DNA from 2 places in the Achromobacter deleyi genome. Region 1 is predicted to be linked to the other one. Evidence: riboswitches for the same ligand, from Rfam matches in the RefSeq annotation. Region 1 holds a riboswitch; the other holds the start of a gene.
What was found. A riboswitch is a leader RNA that binds a small molecule or an ion and turns the genes downstream of it on or off. The one in region 1 is predicted to bind glycine.
Positions count from the first base shown of each region.

Region 2: linked by a shared signal. The riboswitch ahead of gcvT (glycine cleavage system aminomethyltransferase GcvT) and the one ahead of I6I07_RS18230 (D-amino acid dehydrogenase) in region 1 are both predicted to bind glycine.

Region 1 covers NZ_CP065997.1:4,008,646-4,024,168, forward strand. Annotated here, with positions in the region: gene I6I07_RS18205 (PhzF family phenazine biosynthesis protein) at 1-261, shown strand, start outside; gene I6I07_RS18210 (sulfite exporter TauE/SafE family protein) at 416-1,159, shown strand; gene I6I07_RS18215 (LysR family transcriptional regulator) at 1,156-2,115, opposite strand; gene I6I07_RS18220 (MFS transporter) at 2,249-3,481, shown strand; gene I6I07_RS18225 (LysR substrate-binding domain-containing protein) at 3,569-4,501, shown strand; gene I6I07_RS18230 (D-amino acid dehydrogenase) at 4,844-6,073, opposite strand; glycine riboswitch at 6,118-6,204, opposite strand; glycine riboswitch at 6,206-6,297, opposite strand; gene ampC (class C beta-lactamase) at 6,451-7,707, shown strand; gene I6I07_RS18240 (3-hydroxybutyryl-CoA dehydrogenase) at 7,730-8,743, opposite strand; gene I6I07_RS18245 (NAD/NADP-dependent octopine/nopaline dehydrogenase family protein) at 8,746-9,843, opposite strand; gene I6I07_RS18250 (helix-turn-helix domain-containing protein) at 10,009-11,001, opposite strand; gene I6I07_RS18255 (spinster family MFS transporter) at 11,161-12,567, shown strand; gene I6I07_RS18260 (CopD family protein) at 12,665-13,090, shown strand; gene I6I07_RS18265 (MetQ/NlpA family ABC transporter substrate-binding protein) at 13,251-14,090, shown strand; gene I6I07_RS18270 (methionine ABC transporter ATP-binding protein) at 14,110-15,216, shown strand; gene I6I07_RS18275 (methionine ABC transporter permease) at 15,197-15,523, shown strand, end outside.
Region 2 covers NZ_CP065997.1:2,418,055-2,433,577, forward strand. Annotated here, with positions in the region: gene I6I07_RS10905 (GNAT family N-acetyltransferase) at 1-650, opposite strand, end outside; gene I6I07_RS10910 (sensor domain-containing diguanylate cyclase) at 822-2,060, shown strand; gene I6I07_RS10915 (GNAT family N-acetyltransferase) at 2,111-2,638, opposite strand; gene I6I07_RS10920 (hypothetical protein) at 2,754-3,206, shown strand; gene I6I07_RS10925 (arginine/lysine/ornithine decarboxylase) at 3,451-5,712, shown strand; gene I6I07_RS10930 (NAD(P)/FAD-dependent oxidoreductase) at 5,730-6,932, shown strand; gene I6I07_RS10935 (superoxide dismutase) at 7,086-7,700, shown strand; gene I6I07_RS10940 (ZIP family metal transporter) at 7,729-8,622, shown strand; glycine riboswitch at 8,715-8,807, shown strand; glycine riboswitch at 8,841-8,963, shown strand; gene gcvT (glycine cleavage system aminomethyltransferase GcvT) at 9,047-10,147, shown strand; gene gcvH (glycine cleavage system protein GcvH) at 10,245-10,622, shown strand; gene gcvP (aminomethyl-transferring glycine dehydrogenase) at 10,714-13,587, shown strand; gene I6I07_RS10960 (DUF945 family protein) at 13,695-15,523, opposite strand, start outside.

The DNA of each region.
Region 1 (15,523 bases):
GCGGTGACCGCGCCGTCCGCGCGCCACGATTTCGTGTCGCGCTGGTTCGGCCCGCGGGTCGGCGTCAACGAAGACCCGGTGACCGGTTCCGCGCACACCTCGCTGGCGCCGTACTGGGCGCAGCGGCTGGGCAAGACGGTCCTGAGCGCCGAGCAGGGCGGGGCGCGCAAGGGGCAGCTGCGCTGCGAGGTGCGCGACAACGGTCGCGTCATCATCAGCGGCCAGGCCGCCTTGTACCTGCGCGGCACGATTTTCCTCTGATGCGGCGCGGCGCCGGCCGCCATTACCGAAAACCTATCGCCTCATCAGCACTTCAAATACGCCCCGCGCCGGGGCGCGCCTAGAATCTGCCGTCACAAGATCAAGGACCGGCGCGCCTCGCGCCGCCGGTCACGACAACGAGGAGACGCAGGGCATGGATGCGGTGTGGATAGTGGCGATCGGCGCGGCCGCGGCGGGCTTCGTGCAGGGGCTGTCGGGCTTTGCCTTCGGCATGGTGGCCATGTCGTTCTGGGCCTGGGTGCTGGACCCGCGGCTGGCGGCGGCGCTGGCGGTGTTCGGCGCGCTGACCGGGCAGCTGCTGGCGGTGTTCTCGGTGCGCCGCGGCTTCAACTGGCCGCTGCTGTGGCCGTTCCTGCTGGGCGGGCTGGCCGGCATCCCGCTGGGCGTGCTGGTCCTGCCGCACCTGGACATGGACTGGTTCAAGGCGGTGCTGGGCGCGCTGCTGGCGCTGTGGTGCCCGGTGATGCTAATGGCGCAGCGCCTGCCGCGCATCGGCGGCAACCGCTGGGGCGACGGCGCGGTGGGCCTGGTGGGCGGCGTGCTGGGCGGCATCGGCGGCTTCGCCGGCAGCGTGCCGACGCTGTGGTGCACGCTGCGCGGCTTCAACAAGGACACGCAGCGCGCCGTGATCCAGAACTTCAATCTGTCGATGCTGTCGGTGACCATGGCGATCTACCTGGCCACCGGTATCGTCACGCGCGACATGGCGCCCATGTTCGCGGTGGTGGCGCCGGCCATGCTGATCCCCACGCTGCTCGGCACGCGCCTGTATATCGGCATTTCCGACGTGACGTTCCGGCGCGTGGTGCTGGGGCTGCTGACATGCTCGGGCCTGACGCTGCTGGCGTCGTCGGTGCCGCAACTGCTGGCGCGCTAGCCGGCCGGCGCGGGGCGGCCGGCCGTTCGGCCTGTCTGCGTTCCGTCCTGGCCGACCTGTTCGGCCACGAACGCCAGCAACGCCCGAGTCTTGGCGGGCACGTGGTGGCGTGACGGGTAGTAGGCATGCAGGGGAAAGCGCAGGTCGGCCCAGTCGGGGAACAGGCGCACCAGTTGTCCGGACGCCAGGTAGCGTTCGGCGCCCAGTTCGAACAGTTGGGCGATGCCCTGTCCGGCCAGGCAGGCGCTGTGGACGGTGCCGGGATCGTTCACGGTCAGCGCGCCCCGCGGCTTGACGACCAGCTGGCGGCGGCCCTGGCGGAACTCCCAGGGAAAGGTGCCGCCCGCTTCCGGCTCGCGGAACAGGATGCAGCGATGCGCGCCGTGTTCCAGGTCGCGCGGATCCTTCGGCTTGCCGAAGCGCTGCACGTAGGCGGGCGCGGCCATCGCGAAGACGCGCGTCTCGAACAGCTTGCGGGCCACCAGTGACGAGGCCTGCGGGTGGCCGAAACGCAGCGCCAGATCGAAGCCGTCGGCGACCAGGTCGCCGAGCCCTTCGCGGCAACGCAATTCCACTTCCAGTTCCGGATGGCGATCCAGGAACGCGCCGATGCCCGGACCGAGAATGAGCTGGGCAAACAGCGGATCGACATTGACGCGCAAGCGCCCGCGCACCGACCGCGCAAGGTCGACGGCGTTACCCGTCGCCTCCTCCAGCGCGCCGATCAGCGGCATCACCGTCTCATAGAAGCGGCGCCCCTCATCGGTCAGGCGTACCGAACGCGTGGTGCGCTCGAACACCCGGATGCCAAGCCGCTGCTCGAGCCGCGCGATGGCCCGGCTGACGCCCGATTGCGACATATCCACGGCCTCGGCGGCCGCGCTGAAGCTGCGGGTATCGACCACCGCCGCCATCACGTCCATGCCTTCGAGAAGTTGAGTATCGAGCGTGCGCATTGATGCTCCAGAGTCATGAATGTTATGTGTTCCATGCTATCGCAATTCGGGACCGTGAATTCCACAATCTCGCCTGTCCGGGGTTTCGGGCGCCGCCCGCCCCATTCACTTCCTTTCTCTGGTGGAACGATTCATGGAATTCACGATTAAACCCGCCGGCCCGTCCTCATCGGGCGACGGCGCGCATCCGCCGCACGGCGCCTCGCTGTCGAGGGCGCGCAGCGCCGCCGCCGTGCTGGCGCTGAGCCTGGGATGCTTTTCTTTCGTCAGCACCGAACTGATGCCGGTCGGCGTGCTGCCCGCGATGGCTTCGGGGCTGGAGGTCTCGCTGGGCGAGGCCGGCTACCTGGTGTCGTGCTTTGCCTTCGTGGTGGCGCTGACCGCGACCCCGCTGACCGGGTTGCTCGGGGCCATCAACCGCAAGGCGCTCATGGCCCTGTTGCTGGCGGTCTGCTGCCTGGGCAACCTGGTCACCTACCTGGCGCCCAGCTACGCTGTAGTGCTGGGAGGGCGGGTGCTGGTGGCCGCCGCCATCGGCGTGTTCTGGTCGACCGCGGTGGTGACTGCCGTGCACCTGGTGTCCGCCCGCAACGCGATACGGGCCACCTCGATCGTCTTTGGCGGGGTATCGCTGGCCACGGTGCTGGGCGTGCCCGCCGGCACCATCCTGGGCGAACACCAGGGTTGGCGCGCGGTGTTCGCGGCGCTGTCGATGCTGAGCCTGTGCGTGTTCGCGGTGGTGCTGTGGTCGGTGCCCGCGGTGCGGCTGTCCAGGGCGACGATACGCGGCGCGATGCGCGGCATCCTCAGGAGCCGGGCCTTGCTCGCGGTGTTCGGCGCGACCGCGCTGATCGTCACCGGCAATTTCCTGGCGTACACCTACATCGCGCCCTATCTCGAACAGGTCGCACGGCAGTCGCCGGCCGACATCAGCCTGATGTTGTTGCTGTATGGCGCGGCCGGCGTGCTGGCCAATTTCGCGATTGCGCCATTGGCCGCGCGCGCGCTGCGCGCCAGCCTGGCGCTCGTCACCGCGATGCTGGCCGCCAGTCTGCTGGCCATGCACCTGGCGATCGACAGCCACGCGGCCATGGCCGCCATGATGGTGCTGTGGGGCGCGGCCTACGGGGCGCTGCCGGTGCTGTTGCAGACGTCCGTCTTCAATGGCGCCGCGCGGATCGAGGGCGGGGCGGATGGCGCCACCTCGATCAACGTCGCGGTCTTCAATGCGGCCATCGGCCTGGGCGCGCTGGTCGGCGGGCTGCTCATCAACGGGGCGGGTCCCGCGCGCATTCCGGTCGCGGCGGGCGCGTTTGTCGTGGCGGGGCTGGCGCTGGTCATCGCCAGCGGCCGGCGGGCCGCCTGATCTTCAAGCTTCGCGAGGGCTGCCGGATTGACCGCACCAGGCACGGCGGGCTATGTTCGCCGGAACATCAAATCCGGCTTGAAGATCATGAACCCTTCCCGCATGCTGCCCGGCACGCGCGCCCTGCGGACTTTCGAGGCCGCGGGGCGGCTGCTCAACTTCACCCGCGCCGCGGACGAGGTGGGCCTGACGCCCGCGGCGGTCAGCTATCAGATCAAGGAAATCGAGGACCAGCTGGGCCTGGTGCTGTTCACCCGCAGCAGCCGCAGCATCCAGCTGACGCCGGCCGGCGCGGTCCTGCTGGAAGCCGCCGCCGACGCGCTCGATGGATTGCGGCGCGCGGTCGGCCGCGCCCAGCGCATGGCGCGCGGCGCCGGCCACCTGCGCCTGTCGCTGGAGGCGCGCTTCGCCACTCATTGGCTATTGCCGCGCCTGGCGCGCTTTCGAGCGGCCCATCCGGGCCTGGAACTGACGTTCGACATCAGCGACCAGGTGCGCGATTTCGAGGTGGACGACATCGACGCCGCGATCCGCTTCGGCGCGGGCCGCTACCCGGGTACGCGGGCCGACCGCCTGTTCGCCACGACGCTGGCGCCGATCGCCAGTCCCGCCTTGCTCGCCAGCGGACCCGCCATCGCCTCGCCGCGCGACCTGGCGCACTATCCCTTGTGTCACGTCGATTGCGTGGCCGAGGGCATGGTCTGGCCGGACTGGCGGATGTGGCTGGCGGCGGCCGGCGTGGCGGACGTCGACGCCAGCCGCAGCCTGGCCTTTCCGGATTCCAGTCATGTGGCGCAGGCGGCGCTGGACGGCAGCGCCGTCGGCCTGCTGGAACCGGCCATGGTCGAGGCCGATCTGGCTCGCGGACGGCTGGTCAGGCTGTTCGATATCGACGTCGGCATGGCGCCGGACTTCGCTTATTACCTGGTCTATCCGCAAGGCAGCGCGGAGGATGCGCGGGTGCTGGCGTTGCGGGATTGGCTGCGCCAGGAAGCCGGGACGTTGGACCTGGTGCGGTGACGACGTTCACGAGCGTTCAATCCTCGTCGTTTTCGTCCATGTCATCCAGTCGGGCAAAGACTGCTTTTGCAGGAGACGTTCGGCCTGCCTCGATTTCCTGTTGTCCTTGCAAGAGGATTTGAAGGAGCGCTTGGGCTTGCTCTTGCAGGGGTTCGAGGTGGATATCGTCAGGCATTATCGTGACGCTGCGTTGAGGTCTTGGGGGCAGTTGTCCGTGAATCGCAGGCGGACAAGATGCGACGGGCGAGTTTGGGGCTGCCCATCGCCTTGTCATTGGCAGCCGCGAGCTTACAACGGCCTCATGACCGTTCCAAGCGCCTGCAGGTAGCCTTCAGTCTGACATCAAGGCAGCGCCACCGCCTCCCTGACGCTCGCCGCCAGCATCTGCGCCGTCGCCGCCGACAGCGTCCAGCCCAGGTGTCCGTGGCCGGTGTTGTAGAAGACGCCCGGTCGCTTGCCCGGGCCGACGCGCGGCATCATGTCGGGCATCATCGGCCGCAGGCCGCACCACGGCACCACGCGCGCGGTGCGCACGCCGGGGAAATGGCGGCGGGTCCAGTCCACCAGGGGCTGGATGCGTTCGGCGCGGATGTCCAGGTTGAAGCCGTTGAACTCGGCGGTGCCGGCCACGCGGAAGCGCTCGCCCAGGCGGCTGGTGACGATCTTGGCGGCCTCGTCCAGCAGGCTCACGGTGGGCGCGGCCGCCTGGCTCGCGGCGTCGTCCAGGTGCACGCTGATCGAATAGCCCTTGACCGGGTAGATGTTCAGGCGGTCGCCCAGTTGCCGCGCGAACTGGCGGCTGGCGGCGCCGGCGCAGACCACGATGGCGTCGGCCTCGTGCTGTTCGCGCCGCGCGCCGTCCTCGCGCGCCACGTCCAGCACGTAGGGCAGGCCGTCGCGGCTGATGGCGCGGATGTCGGCATCCTGTTCGAAACGCACGCCGCGCCGCAGGCACGCCTGCGCCAGGCCGCTGGTGAATTTGTGGATGTCGCCGGTGGCGTCGGACGGCGTGTAGAAGCCGCCGTGGCAGGGCGTGCTCAGCGTCGGTTCGATGCCGCGGATTTCCTCCGGCGTGACGGCGTGCCGCTCCAGCCCGCCCTCGCGCAGCAGCGCGTTGGCGCGGCGCGCGGTCTCGAAGCTGGCGGCGTCGTGATAGATGTGCAGGATGCCGCGGCGTTGCAGGTCGAAGTCGATGCCTTCCTCGACCGCCATGGCGTACAGGTGCTCGCGCGCCTCGATCGCCATGCGGGTGGTGGCGATGGTGTTCTGGCGGTAGTTGCGGATCTGCCCCATGAACTGGGCCAGCCACGAATACTTGTGCCAGCTCGGCCGCGGGTTGAGCAGCAGCGGCGCGTTGTGGCGGCCGAGCCAGCGCAGGCCCTTCATGACGGTGGCGGCGCTGTTCCAGACTTCGGCGTTGCTGGCGGACAGCTGGCCGCCGTTGGCGTAGGAGGTCTCCATGGCGGGATAGCGTTGGCGGTCGTAGACGGTGACGTCGTAGCCCAGTTTGCTCAAGGCGTAGGCGGACGTGACGCCGGTGATACCGGCGCCGATGATGGCGATGCGGGGCATGATGGCTCCAGATGGCATGGCCACGACCCAACGGCCGCGGCACCCCATCTGTCTCTGTACCTGAGAGCTTCACCCGCGCGCGGTGGCGCGGGTTCCCCTTCGGTGGGCGCCAGGCGCCTCTCTCCAGATTGTCTAGACCGCGCAGTCCTGTTGCCTGAGAGTTTCCGGGGCGGTTGCTCCGTCGGCGCCCGCCACGGGGGACGGGACTCTTCTGCGGGGTTTTGAATCGACGAAACCGAGAATAGCCAAAATTCGTCGCGCGCGGCACTCAGGGTTAATACCAGGGTGGCGCGGGATTGGCTCTACACTGGGCGCCGACCCGCCGGCACGCGCCGGCCAAGAAAACGATAGGACGATCTCGCATGCGCGCTCCGGCAATGCCTCGTGTTTCCCCGCGGTCCACGACCCCTGCGTTGGCCCTGACCCTGGCCCTGAGCCTGATGCTGGCCGGCGCCGCCTCGGCCGGTCCGGCCGCGACGCCGGCCGCCTCCCCGGCCGCCGGCGCACAGGCGCCCGCCGCCAGGTCATCCACGGCGCCGGCTGCCGCACCCGCCAAGGCCGATCGCGCCACGGCCGCCGTCGACGCCGCGGTGGCCGACGTCATGCGCCAGTACGGCATCGCCGGCATGGCCATCGGCGTCAGCCGCGACGGCGAGCAGCGCTTCTTCAACTACGGCGACGCCTCGCGCGCGCCGCGCCGCGCGGTCTCCAGCGACACGCTGTTCGAGCTGGGCTCGATCAGCAAGACCTTCACCGTCACGCTGGCCGCCTACGCGCAGGCCACGGGGCGCCTGTCGCTGGCCGACAGCCCGGCCAAGTGGGTGCCCGAGCTGCAAGGCAGCGAATTCGCCAAGCTGACGCTGGTGAACCTGGCCACGCACACCGCCGGCGGTTTCCCCTTGCAGGTGCCGGACGCGGTGCAGACCATGGCGCAGCTGATGGACTACCTGAAGGCCTGGACGCCGCAATACGCGCCCGGCACGCGGCGCACCTACGCCAATCCCGGCATCGGCATGCTGGGCGTGGTGGCGGCGCGCGCGCTGGGCGAGCCCTACGTGGTGGCGATGGAGCAGCGGCTGCTTCCCAAGCTGGGCCTGCGCGACACCTACCTGGAAGTGCCGCCGCGCAAGATGCCCGACTACGCCCAGGGCTACGACAAGCAGGACGCGCCGGTGCGCGTGAATCCGGGCGTGCTGGCCGACGAGGCCTACGGCGTGAAGTCCAGCGCCCGCGACATGCTGCGCTTCGTCGAGATCAACCTGGGCACCGCGCCGGTCGATGCCACGCTGCAGCGCGCCATCGCCGAGACCCACACCGGCTATTACCAGCTGGGCGCGATCACGCAGGACCTGATCTGGGAGCAGTACCGCTATCCGGTGTCGGTGGACGATCTGGTGCACGGCAATTCCGCCAAGGTTTCGTTCGAAACCCTGCCGGTCCAGGCGCTGCAACCGCCGCTGGCGCCGCAGCAGGCGGTGTGGATCAACAAGACCGGCGCCACCAATGGCTTCGGCGCCTACGTGGCGTTCGTGCCGTCGCGCAAGCTCGGCATCGTGATCCTGGCCAACCGCAACTATCCCAACGAGGCGCGGGTGCGGCTGGCGTTGCGCCTGCTCAAGGCGCTGGCGCCGTAAAGGCCGCGCCCGCCGCCGGCCTTCATGATCCGACGGTTGCGGCTGCTTCGCCGGCCGTCCTGGCGCCATCGAACTTCGGCAGCAACCCCATGATCTCCAGCCGCGCGCACAGCTCGCCCAGCCGCCGCAGCTTGTACGCCTCCACGTCCACGCCGGCATAGTCGTAGAAGCCTTGGCCCTCGCGCAGGCCGTTGCGCCCCTGTTCCATGTTGCGTTCGATGATGGCCGGGGCCGCGAAGCGCGGATCGAGCGCGCCGGACAGGTAGCGCGAGGCGTAGTAGAGGATGTCGCCGCCGCCCCAGTCGATGAATTCCAGCAGTCCCAGCACCGAGAAGCGCAGGCCGAAGCCCAGCCGCACGGCGGTGTCGATGTCCTCGGCGCTGGCCACGCCTTCCTCGACCATGCGGGCGGCCTCGTTCATGGCCAGGGCCTGGATGCGCGGCACGATGTAGCCGGCCGCCGGGGCGCATTGCACCGGCGTTTTGGCCGCCAGGCGCAGCACCGCCAGCAGCGCCTGCAGGGCCGCGTCGGAGGTCTGCGGGCCGCGGCTCACCTCCACCAGCGGGATCAGGTAGGCGGGGTTGAGCCAGTGCGCGTTGAGGAAGCGGCCGGGCTCGCGCACCATGCCGGCCAGCTCGGTGACCAGGAAGGTCGAGGTGGTGGAGGCGATGACGCTGTCCGCCGCGCAGACCTGGCCGAGCCAGGCGAAGGTGTCGCGCTTGATGTCCAGTTGTTCGGGTACCGCCTCGAACACCACGCGGGCGCGGGCCAGGTCGGCCACGGCGTCCTCGCGCGCCACCAGGCGCACGCGGCCCAGCGCGGTGTCGGCCTGGGCGTCGTCCAGCAGGCCCAGCCGCACCAGGGTGCCCAGTTCGCGCCGCAGTCCGCCCAGCACGCGGGCGAAGGTCTCGGCCCGCTCGCCGCGCGCGCGCGGCTTGATGTCGATCAGCGTGACCTCCAGTCCGGCATGCAGGTACGACAGGGCGATGCCCATGCCCATGCGGCCGGCGCCGATCACGCACAAGGTCCGGTCCATGGTCAGCATCCTTGCGCGAGCAGCGCGGCCATGTCGGCGCGCGACAACGTGTCCAGCCCCAGCGCTTCCAGCGTGCGGCCCTCGGCGTACAGGTCGCGGCCGGCGACGGCCGACGCCACGCTCAGCAGGCCCTGCGCCACCGGCGTGGGCACGCCGGCCCAGCGGCCGGTCGACACCAGGAACGACAGGCCCAGGCGCGTGTCTTCCAGCATGTAGCGGTGCGTGCCCAGGTCGATGGTTTCGCGCCAGTCGCCGCTGTCGGTCAGCTTGCCGTGGGCGCCGCGGCCGTACATCCATTCGTCGCCCTCGCTGGCGTAGTGGTCGGCCAGCGGAAAGTGCGGCGCGGCGTAGCCGAGCGCGGCGCGGATGGCGACGCGTTCGGCGTCCAGCGCGTCGGTCACGCGGCGGATCGACGGCTGCGTGCCTTCGTTGTGGATGTCCCAGCGCTCGAAGTGTTCGAGTGGACCGGCGTTCATCAGGATCAGCGGCGGATGGATCACCGGGCCGGCGTTCATCAGGGCGCCCGACAGCGCGTCCTCGATCGGCTCGACGCTGGGGTAGGCCCGCGCCAGCGTCTCGAACGCGGGGCCGGCCAGACGGCGGGGAAAAACGCCGGTGGGCAGGCGGGTGGCGTAGGCGCTGATGACGACGCGGTCGCCGTGCTTGCGCGCCAGATAGGGCAGCGTTCCGGTCTCGGCGAAGGCGACCTCGGCGCGGTTGCCGGCGTCCTTCAGGGCGCGGGCGAACAGATAGCTGCCGAAGGTGCCGGGCGGCAGGAACACCACCTGGCCGCCGCGCAGGTGCGGCGCCAGTTCGGGCGCCAGCGCGGCGTGCGTGGTCGACGGCAGCGGAATCACCAGCAGCGCCGCGTCCTCGGTGGCGCTGGCCAGGTCGGCGGCCAACGCGATCTGGCCGGGCGCGTCGCCCAGCGCGATGCGGCGCGTGCCGCGATAGTCGGTGACTTCCAGCGCGCCAGCGCGGCGCAGGCCGTCGAAGGCCGCGCCGTCGCGGCGCCACAGGCGCACCTGGTGTCCCTTTTCCGCCAGGTCGGCGGCCGCCGCGTAGCAGCCGTGGCCGCCTCCAATAACACCGATGCGCATAATCAAGCTCCTTCGAGAGAGCTTCGATGCTATCGACGGCGCGCGGGCGAGGCTGCGCCGCACGCGCAAGTTGCATACGGAATCGGCAACGAAATCGGCGCGGGCGGGCGCGGCGCCGTCATGCCGCGATGCGGGGAGGGGCCGCGCGGCGTGTCGCCGCGCGCGTCAACAGGCGCGGGCGCGGCGCTGCCTGAGCGTCTCGGACGGCAGGCAGCCGTAGCGCTTGCGGTAATGCGTGGCGAAGTGGCCGAAGCTGGTCACGCCGCAGCGCAGCAGGATGTCGGTGACGCTGTCGCCGTCGCGCGCCTCGGCCAGCGCCGCGTGCGCCCGCGCCAGGCGGCGGTTGCGCAGGTAGTCGCTGGGGCTCTGCTTGAGGAACTGGGTGAAGCCGTTCTGCAGCGTGCGGATCGAGACGCCGCAATGGGCCGCCAGGTCGGGCAGGGCGATGGGGGCGTCGATGTGGTCTTCGATGTAGTCGCGCGCCCGCCGCACGTGCAGCGGCAACGGCTGGCGGCGGTCGGCGCGCAGGGCCTCGGAGTAATTGTGCGGCAGCTGCATCAGCAGCAGCGACGCCAGGTAATCGGAAAAGCCCGCCGCCAGCGTCTGCGTCACACCCTCGATGGCCGGATGCCGGTACAGCCGGCACAGGTAGTCCAGCGTCTCCTGCACCGCGGCCAGGCCGGGCGAGCCGGGCGCGGCTTCCAGGTCGAACACCAGCGCCTGCCGCAGGGGGCGCTCCAGCAGCTGCTGCAATTGCCGTTCCAGCGCTTCGCGCTCGATGCGCAGGATCAGGCTGCGGCAGTCCTGGCCGATGCGCAGGATGCTGCGTTCGGACGGCGACGAGATGGTCAGGCCGCCCTCGCGCAGGGCGGCGCTGCGCTTGCCCAGCGTGACCTCGCCCGCGCCTTGCAGCGTGACGCGCACCAGGTAGTAGCGGGCGATGTCGCCGGCGTCGATCTCGACCTCGGCGCCGTAGTGCAGGTCGAACAGCGCGGCGCTGCCGAAGAACACGCCGTACAGGCGCGATTGCAGCGGCTCGCCCGGGGCCACGCACATGCGGTGCGACCACAGGTGCTGGCTGACCTGGTCGGTGATTTCGGAGACATTGCCCGAATCCAGCAGGCAATGGCGTTGCAGCGGATAGGTATCGTGGAACATGCTTTCCTGCGCCCCGGGAATAGCCGTTGCGCGCCCGGTATAGAGCCGGCCGGCGCAAAGGCCTACAACAGATGCAGCCATCGAAATGGCGAACCAGACAGCGGGACGCCGCCGCCCTGACGCGGATGGCGCGATCCCGCTGCGATACAAGGGAAAAACATGACGGGCGATACCGGAAACGACGCGGCGCAAAAGCGCTATGCCTACGAGTGGTATGTCGTCCTGATCTGCATGCTAGCGTACATATTTTCGTTCGTCGACAGGCAGATCCTGGCCCTGATGATCGAGCCCATCAAGCGCGATCTGCAGCTCTCGGATACGCAGTTCAGCCTGCTGCACGGGCTGGCCTTTTCGCTGTTCTACGCCTTCATGGGCATCCCGATCGCGCTGCTGGCGGACCGCTATTCGCGGCCCCGCATCATCGCCATCGGCGTGGCCTTCTGGAGCGTGGCGACGGCCGCCTGCGGCCTGTCGAAGAACTTCGGCCAGATGTTCCTGGCGCGCATCGGCGTGGGCGTCGGCGAGGCCGCGCTGTCGCCGGCCACGTATTCGATGCTCAGCGACATGTTTCCGCGCCACAAGCTCGGCCGCGCGGTGGGTATCTATTCGATCGGCTCGTTCATCGGCGGCGGCCTGGCGTTCCTGATCGGCGGCTACGTCATCGACCTGCTCAAGAGCGTGGACAGCGTGCACGTGCCCGGGGTGGGCGAACTGCGGCCGTGGCAGGTGACGTTCTTCATCGTCGGCCTGCCCGGCGTGCTGGTGGCGCTGCTGATCCTGCTGACCGTGCGCGATCCGCAGCGCAAGGGCCTGCGCCACGACGCCAGCGGCCGCGTGCAGAAACCCACGGCGGGCGAAGTGTTCCGCTTCCTGGGGCGCCATCGCGGCACGTTCTGCTGCCACTACCTGGGCTTCTCGTTCTACGCCATGATCCTGTTCTGCCTGCTCGGCTGGACGCCGGCCTTCTACATGCGCAAGTTCGGCATGTCGCCGGTGGAGGCGGGCTACATGCTGGGCACGGTGGTGCTGGTGGCCAACACCGCCGGCGTGTTCTGCGGCGGCTGGTTGATGGACTGGCTGGCGCGGCGCGGCTACAGCGACGCGCCGCTGCGCGCCGGCGTCATCGGCGCGATCGGCATGGCGCTGCCGGCCGTGGCCTTCACCCTGGTGGACGGGCTGTGGCTGTCGGTGGGCCTGCTGCTGCCGGCGATGTTCTTCGCCTCGTTCCCGATGCCGACTTCGACCGCGGCCATGCAGATCCTGCCGCCGAACCAGCTGCGGGCCCAGGTGTCGGCGCTGTTCCTCTTGATCTCCAACCTGGTCGGGCTGGGCCTGGGCACCACGGCGGTGGCGCTGCTGACCGACCGCCTGTTCCACGACCCGGCGGCGGTGGGGCATTCCATGTCGCTGTTGATCGGCGTGGCCACGCTGGCCTGCATCGGCCTGCTGGCGGCCGGCTGCGGCAAATACCGCCGCAGCCTGGCGCGGGAAGAGGGCGAGCGTGCCACCGAAACGGCGACAGCGGTGCCGGCGCCGGCCCGCGCGCCGGCCGGGCAGACGCCGTGAGGCGGAACCTGGGCGCCGGCCTGGGCCTTTGTCCTGGCGCAAACCTGTCGGACCCATGCCTGCCCCGCGGCGCGCCGGTCCGGCGATAATCGCGCGCATGACCTACCAATTACTCAAAATGCTGCATGTCGCCGCCGTGGTCGCATGGCTGGGCGGCTCCCTGTTCGTGTCGCTGTTCCTGCTGTCGTCGCAACCGCCCGACAGCGACGAGGCGCCCAAGGAACGCAAGATGCTGGGCGCGCTGCGCCGCTGGACGCTGTGCGTGACCACGCCGGCGATGGTGCTGGCCTGGCTGGTCGGCCTGCACCTGGCGGTGACCTTCGGCTGGTTCGCGATGACCTGGATCTGGATCAAGATCGCGCTGGCGCTGGTCCTGTCGGGCCTGCTGGGCGTGCAGAGCGCCGCCTTGCGCCGCCAGTCCCAGGGCAGCGCGAAGCGCGCGCCGCTGGTCGACCTGTACGCGCCGCTCACGGTGGTCGCCGCGGCGGTCATCGTGACGCTGGTGGTGGTCAAGCCGTTCTGAGGTATGGCGCGGCGTGACCATGGGGCGCCGCCACTTATGCGCCGGCGCCATATCCAAACACCCCTGTAATAACGACTCAACCAACTATTCGTTCGCGCGCGCAGGGGCCATCCCTAGAATCGTCTGCTCATAACCGTATCGACTGAGAGGCGATTTCCATATGACTCCCCGTACTTACACCGCCCGCGCGGGCACGTTGGCCAAGGCCCTGCTGGGCGCCGTGCTGGCCGCCGCCGCCATGTTCCACGGGCCGGCTTTCTCCGCCGATCCCAAGCCGCTCAAGGTCGGCGTCCGCGGCGGCGTCGACGAGCAGATCTGGGAAGTGGTGGCGCAGGTCGCCAAGAAGAACGGCCTGGCCGTCGAGCCGGTCGTCATCACCGGCACCGCCAGCCCCAACGAGGCGCTCAACAACGGCGATCTGGACGCCAACGCGTTCCAGCACATCCCGTTCCTGAACGACCAGATCAAGCAGCGCGGCTACAAGCTGGTGTCGGTCGCCAATACGCTGATCTCGCCCATTGCCTTCTATTCGAAGAAGTACAAGTCGCTGCAGGCCCTGCCCGAGGGCGCCAAGGTCGGCATCCCCAACGATCCCAGCAACCAGACCCGCGCGCTGGTGATCCTGCGCGACCAGGGCCTGATCACGCTCAAGGACGGCTTCGACCCGGCCACGGGCACCGCCACGCTGGCCGACGTGACCGCCAACCCACGCAAGCTCGACTTCGTCGAAAGCGCCTCGGTGGTGCTGGCGCGCTCGCTGCCCGACGTCGACACCGCCGCCATCGTCAACAGCTTCGCCTACCAGGCCGGGCTGATCGCCACGCGCGACGGCATCGCGGTCGAGAAGAAAGAGAACAACCCGTACGTCAACATCATCGCCGTGCGCGAGAAAGACAAGAACGCGCCCTGGGTGCCGGAGCTGGTCAAGGCCTACCACTCCGAGGAAGTGCGCCAGTTCATCCTGAGCAAGTACGAAGGCTCGGTCATCCCGGTCTTCTGAGTTCGCTCGGGAACACAGCATGATGCAACACGAAATCCCCCTGGCGGATCCGGCCCTGCGGCCCGCCGCCGACGCGGCGCCGGACGCCCACATCGTTTTCGACGGACTGCAGAAACGCTACCAGGGCCCGCAGGGCACGGTAACGGCGCTGGCCGATATCTCCTTTTCCATCGGGCGCGGCGAGGTGTTCGGCATCATCGGCCGCAGCGGCGCCGGCAAGTCGACCCTGCTGCGCTCGATCAACATGCTGGAGCGGCCCAGCGCCGGCCACGTGCGGGTCGACGGCGTGGACGTCGGCAGCCTGGACGAGGACGCGCTGGTCGGCCTGCGGCGCCGCATCGGCATGATCTTCCAGCACTTCAACCTGCTGTCGGCCAAGACGGTGGCGCAGAACGTGGCCTTGCCGCTGCGCGTCGCGGGCGTCAAGCCGGCCGAGGCGCGCGCCAAGGTCGCCGCGCTGCTGGACCTGGTCGGGCTGCGCGACAAGGCCGACACCTATCCGTCCAAGCTGTCCGGCGGCCAGAAGCAGCGCGTGGGCATCGCCCGCGCGCTGGTGCATGACCCGGAAATCCTGCTGTGCGACGAAGCCACTTCCGCGCTCGACCCGGAAACCACGCAGTCGATCCTGGCGCTGCTGCGCGACATCAACCGCAAACTGGGCCTGACCGTGGTGCTGATCACGCACGACATGGCGGTGATCCGCGAGGTCTGCCACCGGGTGCTGGTGCTGGATGGCGGGCGCAATGTCGAGCACGGCGAAGTCTGGCGCGTCTTCGGCAATCCGCGGGCCGACGCCACCCAGGCCTTGCTGCGGCCGTTGCAGCACGACCTGCCGGCCGACCTGGCGGCGCGGCTGGTGCCGGACCTGGCGGGCCGCCCGGGCGTGGCGGTGCTGCGGCTGCGCTTCACCGGCCAGGGCCGGCCGCAAGGGGTGTCGCTGCAGGCGCTGGCCGCGCTGGGGCCGGGCGCGACGCTGCTGCATGGCGGGCTGGACCGCCTGCGCGGCCATGCCCAGGGCAGTTTGCTGGTGTCGGTGCCCGCCGCCGTTCTACAGGAAGAGGCCGCGCGCGCCGCGCTGGTGGCCGATCAGATCAAGGTGCTGGGTTATGTCGCTGCCGATGCTTGATAAATACCTGCAGGCGTTCCTGCAGACGCTGGCCATGGTGAGCGTGTCCGCGGTCATCGCGATCGCCGCCGGCCTGACGCTGGCGGTGGTGCTGACCGTCACGGCGCCGGGCAACCTGTATCCGCGGCCGCGCCTGAACAAGGCGCTGTCGATCACGGTGAACACGTTCCGCGCCATCCCTTTCATCATCCTGCTGGTGGCGATGCTGCCGCTCACGCGCATGCTGGTCGGCACCACGCTCGGCACCTGGGCCGCGATCGTGCCGCTGTCGGCCAACCTGGTGCCGTTCTTCGCGCGCATCGCCCAG
Region 2 (15,523 bases), 1.6 Mb from region 1:
GGCGCCACATACAGATGATCCAGCCGCAGGCCGTCGCCGTCGGGACGCAGCGCGTAGAAGCCGACGCGCGCGCCGTCGCGCTCGATGATCCAGGTGTGATCCGGCCGGAAGGTATCGCGCAGGCGGGCGCGGGCCCGCTCGGGGTCGAACCGGCCCAGGCGTTCCAGGCTGTCGCGCATGGCCTCGATGCGGATGGCCAGCAGGGCCTCGAAATCGGCGTGGGCGGCCGGCACGTCGCGTAGCGCGCCGGCCGCCAGCGCGTCGTAGCCCTGGCCCAGGAACCGCAGCAGGCAGATGCCGTGGCCGAACGGATCGCTCAGGTGGGCGATGCGGCCCCAGTCATGCGATACCGGGGGATCCTCCAGCGTCGCGCCCGCCGCCACCGCCCGTTCGACAGCGCTGTCGACGTCGTCGACCACCACATCCAGATGCACCGGCGTCCAATGGCGGGCGTAGTCGCGCGCTTGTCGCGCGGCGCTCGCGGCGGGCGTGCCGGCGGCCTTTTCCAGCAGGTAGATCGGCGCCGACGCGCCCAGCATTTCCGCGGCCCCGGGACCGAGGCGGCGATGCAGCGCCAGGCCGAAGGCGCGGCTGTAGAAGTCGATGGCCGCCTCGAGATCGGGCACGTCGATGTTGACCAGGATGCGCATGATGTCTTTCCGCAGGAGGGGATCGCAAAACATAGCATGGCGCGCACGCCGCGTTGCAATCGCGCCAGCGGCTTGCGCGGCGCTAAAGAACGCGGGGGCGCGACCGTAAAATGACATATGTGTTTGCCGATTTGGCGACGTCATCTCAGCAAGCGTGAGCAAGGCCTATCCGTGCGTTACCCCCATATCCCCTGGCTGCCCCTGTTGTTCTATCCCGCGCTGCCGGTGATTGCGGCGGTGGGGCTGTTGCTGTGGCGCCAGTGGCCGCCGGCGCTGACGCTGATCGTGCCGTTCGTGCCGTGGGTCATGGCGCTGGTCGGCGCGGCGATCTGCCTGATGTACCAGCGTTCGCAGACGCTGGCGCTGATGCTAGGCGTGCTGACGGCCGTGGCCATCTGGCCGACGCTGGCCAGCGAGGCGCCGTGGGCGCTGGGGCCGGCGCTGGTGTGGTGGTCGCTGGCCTACACCATCAACGCGCTCTGGGCGGAACGCGCCGGCATGCTGTGGGACCTGGCCGCGCGCATCGGCCTGATGGCGGTGGGCGCCGCGGCCATCGCGCTGGCCGGCAAGGACGGCGTGGGGCAGTGGTTCGGCACGCTGGCGGTGCAGGGCATGCTGGCCCGGCTCGGCATCCCGGCCGAGGCGCTGGCGGCGCTGCTGGTGACCGGCCTGACCCTGACCCTGCTGCTGTTGCGTTATGGCCGTCCGCAGCAGGCCGGCCAATGGCTGGGTTTCGTCTGCATGGCCTGGGCGCTGCCGCGCGGCGGCCAGCACGCGATCGAACTGGCCGTGATGGCATCCGCCGCGCTGACATCGCTGTCTATTTCGCTGGCGCACGAGGGCTACCACATGGCCTTCCGCGACGAGCTGACCGGCCTGCCGGGCCGCCGCGCGCTCAACGAACGGCTGCAGCGCATGGGCCGCGTCTATACGTTGGCGATGGCCGACGTCGATCACTTCAAGGCGTTCAACGACACCCACGGCCACGACGTCGGCGACCAGGTGCTGCGCATGGTCGCGGCGCAGCTGCGCCGGGTGCCGGGCGGCGGCTATGCCTACCGCTACGGCGGCGAGGAATTCACGCTGGTGTTTCCGGGCAAGACCGCGATCGAGGCCATGCCGCACCTGGAAACCGTGCGGCGCGCGATCGAGGCCTACCAGATGCGCCTGCGCGACAAGCCGGCGCGGCCCAAGGCGGACCAGGTGGGCTTGCGCCGCCGCGGCGGTCGCGGCCGCAATACCCGGCCGCTGCGGGTCACGGTCAGCATCGGGGTGGCCGAGCGCGGCGAGGCGTTGCGCGCGCCGGACGCGGTCATCAAGGCGGCCGACCAGGCGCTGTACAAGGCCAAGGACGGCGGCCGCAACCAGGTCTGGGCCTACGGTTCGCGGCGCCGCGCCGGCGCGACCTGATACCGGCGCCGTCCGACGCCGGAGTGAGGTTCCGTCAGTGCAAACCGCCCCTAGCGGCCGGGCAGCGCCAGCGCCATCAGCACCTCGTCGTACAGCTCGCCGTTGACGCACAGGGCCTCGCGTTCGAGGCCGTATTCCTCGAAGCCGAGGCTGGCGTACAGCTGCCGCGCCGCCGCGTTGTTGGCGGTGACGCTCAGCTGCACCGTGCGCACCCCGCGCATGGCGCCGGCGTGCTCGATGGCCGCCCGCATCAACTGGCGGGCCAGCCCCCGGCCGCGCCAGCCGGGCGCCACGTAGACGCTCCAGATGTGCGCCTTGTGGCGCATCTTCAGCTTGCGCTGGCGGCTGACGCCGATGATGCCGGCCAGCGCCGCTGCCGAGAACACGCCGAACATCGCGCTGTCGTCCGCCGGGGCGATCCAGTCGCGGATGTCTTCCAGTGTCAGCGTGTGTTCCTCTTCGTAACTCGATCCGAACGCTTCCGGGGTCTCGCGCAGGGCATCCAGGCGCAACTGGCGCAGCCCCTGGGCATCCTGGGGGATCAGACGTCGGACAAGCAGGCCGGATGCGGAATTCACGGGACGGGGCAGTGTTGGGAATAGGGTACGGTCAGGGTGCTGACGGGCCAGTATAGGCGTGCGGGCTGCCTATAATGGGGCAACGCCGCTTGCGGTTTTCACAAAGGAGCCAATGATGTTCGGTTTCCTCAAGATAAACCATGAGGCCGAGCGCGACGAGGTCCAGGAAGAGTTCGTGGCCCGCGTGGCTCACGCCGCCGAGGATTTCGTCCAGGCCGCCGGTTCCGCCGGAGCCGGGCTCGACTACACACCGTCGAGCGTCCATGCGCTGGAAGATGCGCTCGAAGCCGCGCATGTGGGCACATTGCCCCTGACTCCCATGCAGACCGTCGGCGCCGCCGCCTACCTCTACGAGGTGGCCCGGCGCGCCCATGGCGGCCTGTACGAGGTCTGCGACGACGAGGACCCGGTGGTGCTGGTCTGCGGCGAGCCCGACGCCGAGGTCTGCTTCGGCGCCATCGCCAAGGTCGAGCGGCGCATCCGCTACGGCGCCGCCGAGGCCATCCCGCCGTACTTCGACCGCTTCATCGCGGCCCTGGACGCGGGCGAGGCCCGCACCCTGAGGTAGGTCCGCGCGCCTCGCGCGGGGGCCTGGCCGGCGTTATCCCGGCCGCCCCGCGGGGGCCGCTCGCGGACTCGTTGCAACGGTCTTCGGGAAAACCATAGGGTCTGGAGAAAAACGGCCCTACAATTCGGCCATTCCCGCCGCCGGCGGGGACCTCGCGCCCGCCTGTCATCAGACGGTTTTTCACTAGAAGTACACTCGCGTCCGCCAACACGGTCCGATTCGCCTTGCCCCCAGGAGCGCCTGCATGAAATTCCGCTTCCCCATCTTCATCATCGACGAGGACTACCGTTCCGAGAACGCGTCCGGTCTGGGTATCCGTGCTTTGTCTTCGGCGATCGAGGCCGAGGGCGTCGAGGTGATCGGGGTGACCAGTTACGGCGACCTGAGTTCGTTCGCCCAGCAGCAGAGCCGTGCCAGCGCCTTCATCCTGTCGATCGACGATGAAGAGTTCGACGTGGATTCGCCCGAGGACGTGGCCAGCGCGATCAAGAACCTGCGCACCTTCATCGGCGAACTGCGCTTTCGCAACGCCGACATCCCCATCTACCTGTATGGCGAGACGCGCACCTCGGAACACATTCCGAACGACATCCTGCGCGAGCTGCACGGCTTCATCCACATGTTCGAGGACACCCCCGAATTCGTGGCGCGCCACATCATCCGCGAAGCCCGCAGCTACGTCGACAGCCTGCCGCCGCCGTTCTTCCGCGAGCTGGTCAAGTACGCGCAGGATGGTTCCTATTCCTGGCACTGTCCCGGCCACTCGGGCGGCGTGGCGTTCCTGAAGAGCCCGGTGGGCCAGATGTTCCACCAGTTCTTCGGCGAGAACATGCTGCGCGCCGACGTCTGCAACGCCGTCGACGAACTGGGCCAGCTGCTGGACCACACCGGCCCCGTGGCCGAATCGGAACTGAACGCGGCGCGCATCTTCCACGCCGACCACTGCTATTTCGTGACCAACGGCACCTCGACCTCGAACAAGGTGGTGTGGCACGCCAACGTCGCCGCCGGCGACGTGGTGGTGGTGGACCGCAACTGCCACAAGTCGATCCTGCACGCCATCACCATGACGGGCGCGATCCCGGTGTTCCTGCGCCCGACGCGCAACCACCTGGGCATCATCGGCCCGATCCCGCTGGAAGAGTTCCACCCGGACAACATCCGCAAGAAGATCGAGGCCAACCCGTTCGCGCGCGAAGCGGTGAACAAGAACCCGCGCATCCTGACGCTGACGCAGAGCACCTACGACGGCGTGATCTACAACGTCGAGATGATCAAGGAGCAGCTGGGCAGCTATGTCGACACGCTGCACTTCGATGAAGCCTGGCTGCCGCACGCCTCGTTCCACGAGTTCTACCAGGACATGCACGCGATCGGCCAGGATCGTCCGCGCAGCAAGGACGCGATGGTGTTCGCCACCCACTCCACGCACAAGCTGCTGGCCGGCATCTCGCAGGCCTCGCAGATCATCGTGCAGGAGTCCGAGACCCGCAAGCTCGACCGCAACGTCTTCAACGAAGCCTACCTGATGCACACGTCGACCTCGCCGCAGTACGCGATCATCGCGTCGTGCGACGTGGCCGCGGCCATGATGGAGCCCCCGGGCGGCACCGCGCTGGTCGAGGAAAGCATCCGCGAAGCCATGGACTTCCGCCGCGCCATGCGCAAGGTGGAGTCCGAGTTCGGCAAGAACGACTGGTGGTTCAAGGTCTGGGGCCCGAACCGCCTGGTGTCCGAAGGCATCGGCAACCGCAATGAATGGGTCCTGGAGTCCAACGAACACTGGCACGGCTTCGGCGACCTGGCCGAAGGCTTCAACATGCTGGACCCGATCAAGGCCACGGTCATCACGCCGGGGCTGGACATGTCGGGCAGCTTCGGCGAAACCGGCATCCCCGCCGCGCTGGTCTCCAAGTACCTGACCGAGCACGGCGTCGTGGTCGAGAAGACCGGCCTGTATTCGTTCTTCATCCTGTTCACCATCGGCATCACCAAGGGCCGCTGGAACACGCTGCTGACCGCGCTGCAGCAGTTCAAGGACGACTACGACCGCAACCAGCCGCTGTGGCGCATCCTGCCGGACTTCTGCCGTGGCCATCGCCGCTACGAGCGCATGGGCCTGCGCGACCTGTGCCAGCAGATCCACGAGGCCTACCGCGAGCGCGACGTGGCCCGCCTGACCACCGAGATGTACCTGAGCGACATGGTGCCGGCGCTCAAGCCGTCCGACGCCTTCGCCCGCATGGCGCACCGCGAGGTCGAGCGTGTCGACATCGACCAGCTGGAAGGCCGCGTCACCGGCGTGCTGCTGACGCCGTATCCTCCGGGCATCCCGCTGCTGATCCCGGGCGAGCGCTTCAACCGCACCATCGTCCAGTACCTGCAGTTCGCGCGTGAGTTCAACGAGCGCTTCCCGGGCTTCGAAACCTACATCCACGGCCTGGCCGACGAAGTGGGTCCGGACGGCGAGAAGCGTTACTACGTTGACTGCCTGATCGAAGACTGATCGGGTCCGGAGTCTTGATGTTCGATGTCGCCGTTCTCGGCGCCGGCGCCGCTGGCATGATGTGTGCCGCGGTCGCCGGTCAGCGCGGCCTGCGCGTGGTGCTGGTGGATCACGCCGAGCGGCTGGCCGAGAAGATCCGCATCTCCGGCGGCGGCCGCTGCAACTTCACCAACCTCGGCGCCGGCCCCGCCAACTTCCTGTCCGACAATCCGCATTTCTGCCGGTCGGCGTTGGCGGGCTACACGCCGCAGGATTTCCTGGCGCTGCTCAAGCGCCACCGCATCGCCTGGCACGAGAAGCACCGCGGCCAGCTGTTCTGCGACGATTCCAGCGAATCCATCATCGAGATGCTGCGCGCCGAATGCGACGCCGGCGGCGTGCAGTGGCGCATGGGTTGCCAGGTGGCCGAAGTGGCCCATGGCGAGGCCGGCTTCGAACTGCGCACCAGCCAGGGCGCGATCCGCGCGGCCAAGCTGGTGGTGGCCACGGGCGGCATGGCGATCCCGCAACTGGGCGCCACCGACTTCGGCCTGAAGCTGGCGCGCCAGTTCGGCCTGAAGGTGGTCGAGCCGCGGCCGGCGCTGGTGCCGCTGACCTTCGATCCGGCGCATTGGCAGCCGTTGTCGGAACTGTCCGGCGTGGCGCTCGAGGTCAACCTGGCCACGGGGCAAGGCAAGGCGCGCGGCGAGTTCCTCGAGGACCTGCTGTTCACCCATCGCGGCCTGTCGGGCCCGGCCATCCTGCAGATCTCCAGCTTCTGGAAACCGGGCGAGCCGATCGTCATCGACCTGGCGCCGGGGCGCGACCTGGCCGCCGAACTGCTGGCCGCCAAGTCCGGCAACCGGCAGCAATTGCACACGGTGCTGGCCGGCCTGTGGCCCAAGCGCCTGGCCGACCGCTGGCTGCAGCTGGCGGAGCAGGGCGGCAAGCCGGGCCTGGCGGCGCTGCGCCTGGCCGACGCGCCCGACAAGACCCTGCGCGCCCTGGCACAAGACATCCACCAATGGACGCTGGTGCCCAGCGGCACCGCCGGCTACAAGAAAGCCGAGGTCATGCGCGGCGGGGTCGACACCCGCGGGCTGGACCAGAAGTCGATGCAGGCCAAGACCACCCCCGGCCTGTACTTCATCGGCGAGGCCGTGGACGTCACCGGCTGGCTCGGCGGCTACAACTTCCAGTGGGCCTGGGCCTCGGGCGTGGCCTGCGGCAACGCACTGTAGGCGGGCACGACCCTTGCTGCGCGGGCGATAGCCTGTCCACATGACAGGCATTGCAACGTTATCGTTGTGATATCAAATAAAAATACCTATCATTTGTATTTCTAAAAATCAGACGCTTGTCATCACCGGCAGCGTCGCCCGACGGAGACCGCCTTGGCCTACACCTTGCCGCCCCTGCCTTACGCCTACGACGCGCTCGAACCCAACATCGACGCGCTGACGATGGAAATCCACCACAGCAAGCACCACCAGACCTACGTCAACAACCTGAACGCCGCGCTGGACGGCGCCGGCATCGCCACCGACGAGCCGGTCGACGCCCTGGTGGCGCGCATTGACCAACTGCCCGAGGCCATCCGCGGCGCGGTGCGCAACAACGGTGGCGGCCACGCCAACCACAGCCTGTTCTGGTCGGTGATGTCGCCGCAGGGCGGCGGCGAGCCCGATGGCGCGCTGGCCCGCGCCATCGACGCCGAACTGGGCGGCCACGCGGCCTTCCGCGAAGCCTTCACCAAGGCGGCGCTGACGCGCTTCGGCAGCGGCTGGGCCTGGCTCAGCGTGACGCCGGCCGGCAAGCTGGTGGTGGAAAGCAGCGCCAACCAGGACAGCCCGCTGATGCAGGGCAATACGCCGATCCTGGGGCTGGATGTGTGGGAACACGCCTATTATCTGAAGTACCAGAACCGCCGGCCGGAATACATCGGCGCCTTCTACAACGTGATCGACTGGTCCGAGGTGGCGCGCCGTTACGCCGCCGCCGTGGGCTGATTCCGGGTTGCGCGGAGGCCAGCAGTCCATGAACACCTTCAGCCGTCATCGCATCCGGCCCGCGGCCACCAGCGTCAGCGTGTGGACGCTGGCGGTGCTGGTCGCCTGCCTGGGCCTGCACCAGGCGTGGGTCTATTTCGATGCCAATGCGCCGCACGTGGCCGACGCGCTGCTGGGCGGCATGGTGGCGGCCGGCGCCACCGCGGCCGGCACGCTGCCGGTGCTGTTCGCGCGCACCATCCCGCAGAAGATGCAGGACAGCATGTTCGGCTTCGGCGCCGGCGTGATGCTGGCGGCCAGCGCCTTTTCGCTGGTGGCGCCGGGCATCACGGCGGCCGAGGCCCAGGGCGCCGGCCCTTGGGGCGCGGGCCTGACGGTGGGCGCCGCCATCCTGCTGGGCGCGGCGGTGCTGCTGCTGATGGACCGGCTGTTGCCGCACGAACATTTCATCAAGGGCCGCGAGGGCATCGAGGCGCACCGCCTGCGCCGCACCTGGCTGTTCGTCTTCGCGATCACGCTGCACAACCTGCCCGAGGGCCTGGCCATCGGCGTGGGCTACGCCGGCAACGATCCGGTGCGCGGCACGGCGTTGGCCACCGGCATCGCCATCCAGGACATTCCCGAAGGGCTGGTGGTGGCGGTGGCCCTGATCGCCGCCGGCTACAAGCGCGCGTTCGCGGTGGCGCTGGGCATGCTGTCGGGCCTGGTCGAGCCGGTCGGCGCGGTGCTGGGCGCGGCGGTGGTGGGCTGGTCGGCGGCGCTGCTGCCGTGGGGGCTGGGCTTCGCCGCCGGGGCGATGCTGTTCGTGATCAGCCACGAGATCATCCCCGAATCGCACCGCAAGGGGCACGAGGTCTACGCCACCTGCGGGCTGATGCTGGGCTTCGTGCTGATGATGCTGCTGGACACCGCGCTGGGCTGAGCGGCCGCCTCGCGGGGGCCGGCCCGCGGCCTCGGATCGAGGCCGCGGATCAACAACGGAACTGCGTTTCGCGGTATGCTTTCGGCGCTGTCACGCATGTTGCGGGAGAGAGCGGCCGTCCGCGGCCGCCGCCGAAGGCGCAATTCGCCCAGAATCGCTCAGGTATCCCATACCGCGCATGTTTGCCCTGTCCCGGTTTTTACCGCGCGGACGCGGCAAAGCAGCACTCTGGAGAGACCTGGCGCCGCTGCCCAAATAGGGACATAGCGCGCAGCCCAGGCGCCGAAGGTGCAAACCCGCCACGCGGGGCAACTCTCAGGCAAAAGGACAGAGGGGCGGAAAATTCAGCCGTTGCGCGGGCGTTTCCTGTCCGCCGGCGGCATTCCGTAACCCTGGCCCCGCTGCCGCTCCGGAGTACCCGCGCATGTCCGCAACCCTCAAACGCACCCCGCTGGCCGACGAACACATCGCCTCCGGCGCCCGCATGGTCGATTTCGGCGGCTGGGACATGCCCCTGGCCTACGGCTCGCAACTGGAAGAGCACCACGCGGTGCGCCAGGACGCCGGCATGTTCGACGTGTCGCACATGCTCAACGCCGACGTCACCGGCCCCGACGCCTTCGCCTTCCTGCAGCGCCTGGTGGCCAACGACGTAGCCAAGCTGACCGTGCCCGGCAAGGCGCTCTACACCTGCATGCTGAACCCGCAGGGCGGCGTCATCGACGACCTGATCGTCTACTTCTTCGCCGCCGATGAATGGCGCGTGGTGGTCAACGCCGGCACGGCCGACAAGGACATGGCCTGGATGCAGCGCGTCAGGCAGGCCGGCAAGTTCGACGTCACCATCACGCCGCGCCGCGACTTGGCCATGATCGCCGTGCAGGGCCCCAACGCCCGCGCCAAGGTCTGGGCCGCGCGTCCGGCCTGGCAGGCCGCCAGCGAGCCGCTGACCCCGTTCGTGGCCGCCCGCGTCGGCGACGACACCCTGGTGGCGCGCACCGGCTACACCGGCGAAGACGGTTTCGAGATCGTGCTGCCCGCCACCGAGGCGGTGCAACTGTGGCGCGACCTGGCGGCCCAGGGCGTGCGCCCGGCGGGCCTGGGCGCGCGCGACACGCTGCGCCTGGAAGCCGGCATGAACCTGTACGGCCAGGACATGGACGAACTGACCCAGCCCGGCGAAGCCGCGCTGACCTGGACGGTGTCCCTGAAAAACCCCGAGCGCCGTTTCATCGGCCGCGACGCGCTGGAGCAGTTCGCCACGCCCGCCGCCTTCATCGGCCTGAAACTGCAGGAGCGCGGCGTGATGCGCGCCCACATGGCGGTGCGCACCCCGCACGGCGTGGGCGAGCTCACCAGCGGCACCATGTCGCCGACCCTGGGCGTCTCGATCGGCTTCGCGCGCCTGCCGCAAGGCGTGGCCGCGGGCGACACGGTCGAGGTCGACATCCGCGGCAAGTGGGTGCCCGCGCTGGTCTGCAAACTGCCGTTTGTCCGTAACGGCAAAGCCGTCGAACACTCGTAAACTCGAAGCTTCGCGGCGCTGGCCGGCCCCTTGGGGCAGGGCCGGCGGCGCGAGGCGCGCAACACCATTTCCTTATCCGAATCCCCCAGGAGTTCCCATGAGTCTGCCCACCGATCGCAAGTACACCGAGTCCCATGAATGGGTCAAAGCCGAAGGCGACGTGTTCGTCGTCGGCATCACCGATACCGCCCAGGACCAGCTGGGTGACCTGGTCTTCGTCGGCGACGTCAAGGTCGGCGCCAAGCTGAACGCGGGCGAGACCGCCGGCGTGGTCGAGTCGGTCAAGGCCGCCTCCGACATCTACGCGCCCGTGGCCGGCGAAATCGTTGCCTTCAACGACGAGCTGGAAAGCAACCCCAACCTGATCAACGAATCGGCCTTCACCGCCTGGATCTTCAAGATCAAGCCGGTCAACGCCGCCGATGCCGACAAGCTGCTGGACGCGGCCGGCTACGAAGCCGTCGCCAACGGCTAAGCCCGTCAGGGCGGGCGCGGCGCTGGCGCCGCCGCCCGTCCATGCATCACCGTCCGTCCCTCCGACGACACCGCCATCTCGAGATCCCCCCATGTCGCGCGCCCTAGACACCCACACCGACTTCATTCCCCGCCACATCGGCCCCTCCGACGCCGACCAGGCCGCCATGCTCGCCGCGATCGGCAGCCCCAGCCTGGACGCCCTGATCGAAGAAGTCGTGCCGCCCAAGATCCGCAGCCAGGCGCCGCTGGCGCTGCCGCCGTCGCGCAGCGAAGCCGACGTGCTGGCCGAGCTGAAGCAGATCGCCGGCCGCAACAAGGTCTTCCGCAACTACATCGGCCAGGGGTACTACGGCACGCAGACGCCCAACGTGGTGTTGCGCAACATTCTCGAGAATCCCGCCTGGTACACGGCCTACACGCCGTACCAGCCCGAGATCTCGCAGGGCCGCCTGGAGGCCCTGCTGAACTACCAGACCATGGTCGCCGACCTGACCGGGCTGGACATCTCCAACGCCTCGCTGCTCGATGAAAGCACCGCCGCCGCCGAAGCCATGACGCTGGCGCGCCGCGGCGCCAAGTCGCAGAGCCCGGTGTTCTTCATCTCGCGCCACGTGCATCCGCAGACCATCGAAGTCGTGCGCACGCGCGCCGAGGGCCTGGACATCGAGATCGCCATCGGCGACGAGGCCGAAGGCCTGCCGGAGTGCTTCGGCGTGCTGCTGCAGTACCCGCACAGCACCGGCTCGGTGGCCGACTACCGCAAGCTGGCCGAGGCCGCCCACGCGCAAGGCGCGGTGGTGGCCGTCGCCACCGACCTGCTGGCGCTGGCGCTGCTGGCCGCGCCGGGCGAGTGGGGCGCGGACATCGCCATCGGTTCGGCCCAGCGCTTCGGCGTGCCGTTCGGTTTCGGCGGCCCGCACGCCGGCTTCATGGCCTGCAAGGACGCCTTCAAGCGCAACATGGCCGGCCGCCTGGTCGGCGTGTCCAAGGACGCCCAGGGCAACCCGGCGATGCGCCTGGCCCTGCAGACGCGCGAACAGCACATCCGCCGCGAGAAGGCCACCTCGAACATCTGCACCGCGCAAGTGCTGCTGGCCGTGATGGCCGGCATGTACGCCGTCTGGCACGGCCCGGCCGGCATCCGCCGCATCGCCGAGCGCGTGCAGCGCTACACCGCCATCCTGCGCGCCGAACTCGGCAAGCTGGGCATCAAGGTCGCCAACGACACCTTCTTCGACACGCTGCTGCTGGAAACCGGCCCGGCCACCCCGGCCATCCTGACGGCCGCCGAGTGCGAGCACGTCAACCTGCGCCGCGTCGACGGCGCCCGCCTGGCCGTGTCGCTGGACGAGACCGTCACCGCCGCCGACCTGCAGGCCCTGGTGAACGTGTTCGCCGCCGGCCTGGAGCACGATGACGTCGAACTGGACGTCGACGCGCTGGACGCCGCCGCCGCCGGCGGCATTCCCGCCGCCGTGGCGCGCGAAAGCGCCATCCTCAAGCATCCGGTGTTCTCCAGCGTGCAGTCCGAGACCGACATGCTGCGCTACCTGCGCAAGCTGGCCGACAAGGACCTGGCGCTGGACCGCACCATGATCCCGCTGGGTTCGTGCACCATGAAGCTGAACGCCACGGCCGAGATGATCCCCATCACCTGGCCCGAGTTCGCGCTGGTGCACCCGTTCGCGCCCGCCTCGCAGAGCAAGGGCTACGACGAACTGATCACGCGCCTGTCGGCCGCGCTGTGCGAAATCACCGGCTACGACAACATCAGCCTGCAGCCCAACTCGGGCGCGCAGGGCGAATACGCCGGCCTGCTGGCGATCCGCGGCTACCACCAGGCCAACGGCCAGCACCAGCGCAACATCTGCCTGATCCCGTCGTCGGCCCACGGCACCAACCCCGCGTCGGCGCAGCTGGCCGGCATGGAAGTGGTGGTGGTGGCGTCCGACGCCAACGGCAACGTCGACCTGGTCGACCTGCGCGCCAAGATCGAACAGGTCGGCGACAAGCTGGCCGCGCTGATGATCACCTACCCGTCCACGCACGGCGTGTTCGAGGAAGCCGTGACCGAGATCTGCGACCTGGTGCACCAGGCCGGCGGCCAGGTGTACCTGGACGGCGCCAACATGAACGCCATGGTCGGCGTGGCCAAGCCGGGCAAGTTCGGCTCGGACGTGTCGCACCTGAACCTGCACAAGACCTTCTGCATCCCGCACGGCGGCGGCGGCCCGGGCGTCGGTCCGGTCGCGGTGCGCGCGCACCTGGCGCCGTACCTGCCGGGCGTGGTCAACGAACAGGGCAAGCTGCCCGGCGAAGCCAAGGTGGGCCCGGTCTCGGCCGCACCGTTCGGCTCGGCCGGCATCCTGCCGATTCCGTTCGTGTACATCGCGCTGATGGGCGCCGACGGCCTGCGCCGCGCCACCGAAGTCGCGATCCTGAACGCCAACTACATCGCCACCCGCCTGCGCGACCACTACCCGGTGCTGTACGCGGGCCGTAACGGCCGCGTGGCGCACGAGTGCATCCTGGACGTGCGTCCGCTCAAGGACACCAGCGGCATCAGCGCCGAGGACATCGCCAAGCGCCTGATGGATTACGGCTTCCATGCCCCCACCATGAGCTTCCCGGTGGCCGGCACGCTGATGGTCGAGCCGACCGAATCCGAAGGCGTGGCCGAGCTGGACCGCTTCATCGAGGCGATGATCTCGATCCGCGAGGAAATCGCCCAGGTCGAGCGCGGCGAACGCGATCGCGAGGACAACGTCCTGAAGAACGCGCCGCACACCGCGCAGATGCTGCTGGCCGAGGAATGGCTGCACGACTACCCGCGCCAGCAGGCCGCGTACCCGGTGGCGTCGTTGCGCGATGCCAAGTACTGGCCGCCGGTGGCGCGCGTGGACAACGCCTACGGCGACCGCAACCTGGTGTGCGCCTGCCTGCCGATCGAAGCCTACGCCTGATGCCGCATGAGGGTTCGCCCCACGGGGCGCACCCTCGAGGCCCGCCTGGCGACAGGCAAAAAAAACCCCCATCGCAAGATGGGGGTTTTGTTTTTTGCGCGGCCGCCTTACTTCTTGGCCGGCGCCGCCGTGACGGTGTTGGCGAAGTCCTCGGTGATGCTGAAGTAGGTGTTCAGCAGGATCTGGAGGTTCTTCTTGCCAATGCCGCCTTCGGCGTTCATGTCCATCTGCAGCACGGCCTGGTTCTTGTCGTCCAGGTAGGCGCGGGTCCAGCGGTATTCCTGGTTCCAGGCGTTGATGGCCTTGAGCGTGGCCGGCTTCTTGCTGGCGTAGGTCGCGGTGGCCACCAGGTCGTAGCACTTCTCGGAGAAGTCGTTGCACAGGAATTCCAGGCGCAGGTCGGTGGCGCCGGTACTGCTGGCATCCAGGATCAGGACCGGCCCTTCGTCGCCGTCGGTTTTGCGCGTGTTGTAGCCCATGTCTTCGAGCATGTGGGCGACCGCGTCGACGTCGAATTCATTGACCACGTCGGCGTTGCTGGTGGCGGCCATGTCGTCGTCCATGGCGGTGGCGCCGGCGGCCGGCTCCGCTTCGTCTTCGTCGTCGTCCATCGCGCTGTTCATGCCGGTCGCGCCGAGCAGGCCCGAGAACAGTTCGTCGGCCGGGATCTTCTTGCCGTTCAGGTCGCCCATGCCGTCGGCGAAGTGGAACTTGCCGACGATGTTGTCGCCGTCGTTCTTGCCGACGTTGAACATCTCGGCCATGCCCGACATGCTGCGCACGTTGTCGGCGGCTTCGGCGGCGGCCTTGTCGGCGGCCATGCCGTCCTTCTTGATGGCGTACTGCACCATCAGGTCCTGCACCATCGGCTTGGAGATGATCAGGGTGGCGTCGATCTGCTTGATGGCCTTGACCACGATTTCCTGCGGCGTCAGGTTCTTGACGTCGGGCGGGTTGGCCAGGTCCAGCTGGACGGTCAGCTTGCTTTCGCCCTTGCCGGTCTTCCAGCTGATCGGGTCGATGCTGAACGACGGATTGCCCGCGAGCAGCTTGCCGGCGTTGTCCAGCAGCACCTGGAACTGTTCGTCGTTCAGGCCTTCGTCGCGGGTGCCGGCCATGTACTGGCGGATCAGCTGGTTGTAGGTGTCCGACAGCTGCTTGACCGCGGCGCCGTCCAGCTTGGCCAGCTTGATCACGGCCTGGCCGTTGCCCAGCGCCACGTCGTTCACGTTCAGTTCGCCGGTCTGGTAGGCGGCCTGGATGTTGATGTTCTTGTCGTCTTCGGACAGCTTGACGGTGTAGCCGAAGTTGTCGAGCGCGACCTTGACGTCGACGTCAGGCTTGGTGACATCGATGCGCTTGATCTTGATGGCCGAATCGCCGACCGACAGGCCGAACTTGCCCATGCGGCTGTCGACGTCCATCGTCAGGCCCGTCATCAGCATCTTGATCGGGTCGCTGCTCTTGCTGCCGTCCACGGCCAGCGTGTCGGTCTTGGCGGTGGCGGTGATCGCCTGCAGGCCGCGGTCGAAGGTGCCGGTGATTTCCATGCCGCTGAAATCGACCGAGTTGCCGTCATGGACGACCTTCACCGGCGCGATGCGGGCGGTCGAGGCGGTGTGGCCGCCGAAGCTGACCACGGCGTCGGACACCAGCGGCGAGACGTCCTTGGTCAGCTCGAACACCGGCTTGACGTTGTCGGTCTTGGCCAGCTCGGCGTGCACGAAGGCCAGCTTGGGGGCGATGGCGCCGCGCGCCAGCGCGCTCTTGGGGAACGGGCCGTGCTCGATGCGCGTGTCGAATTCGATCATGCCGGCGGGCATGTCGTCCGGGGTCTTGTCGTTCTTGACGAACGACAGGCCGTAACGCGCCTGGGTCGAGAACAGGCCGCGCTCGTATTTGATCTGGTCGATGCGCAGGCCGAACAGGGGCGTGA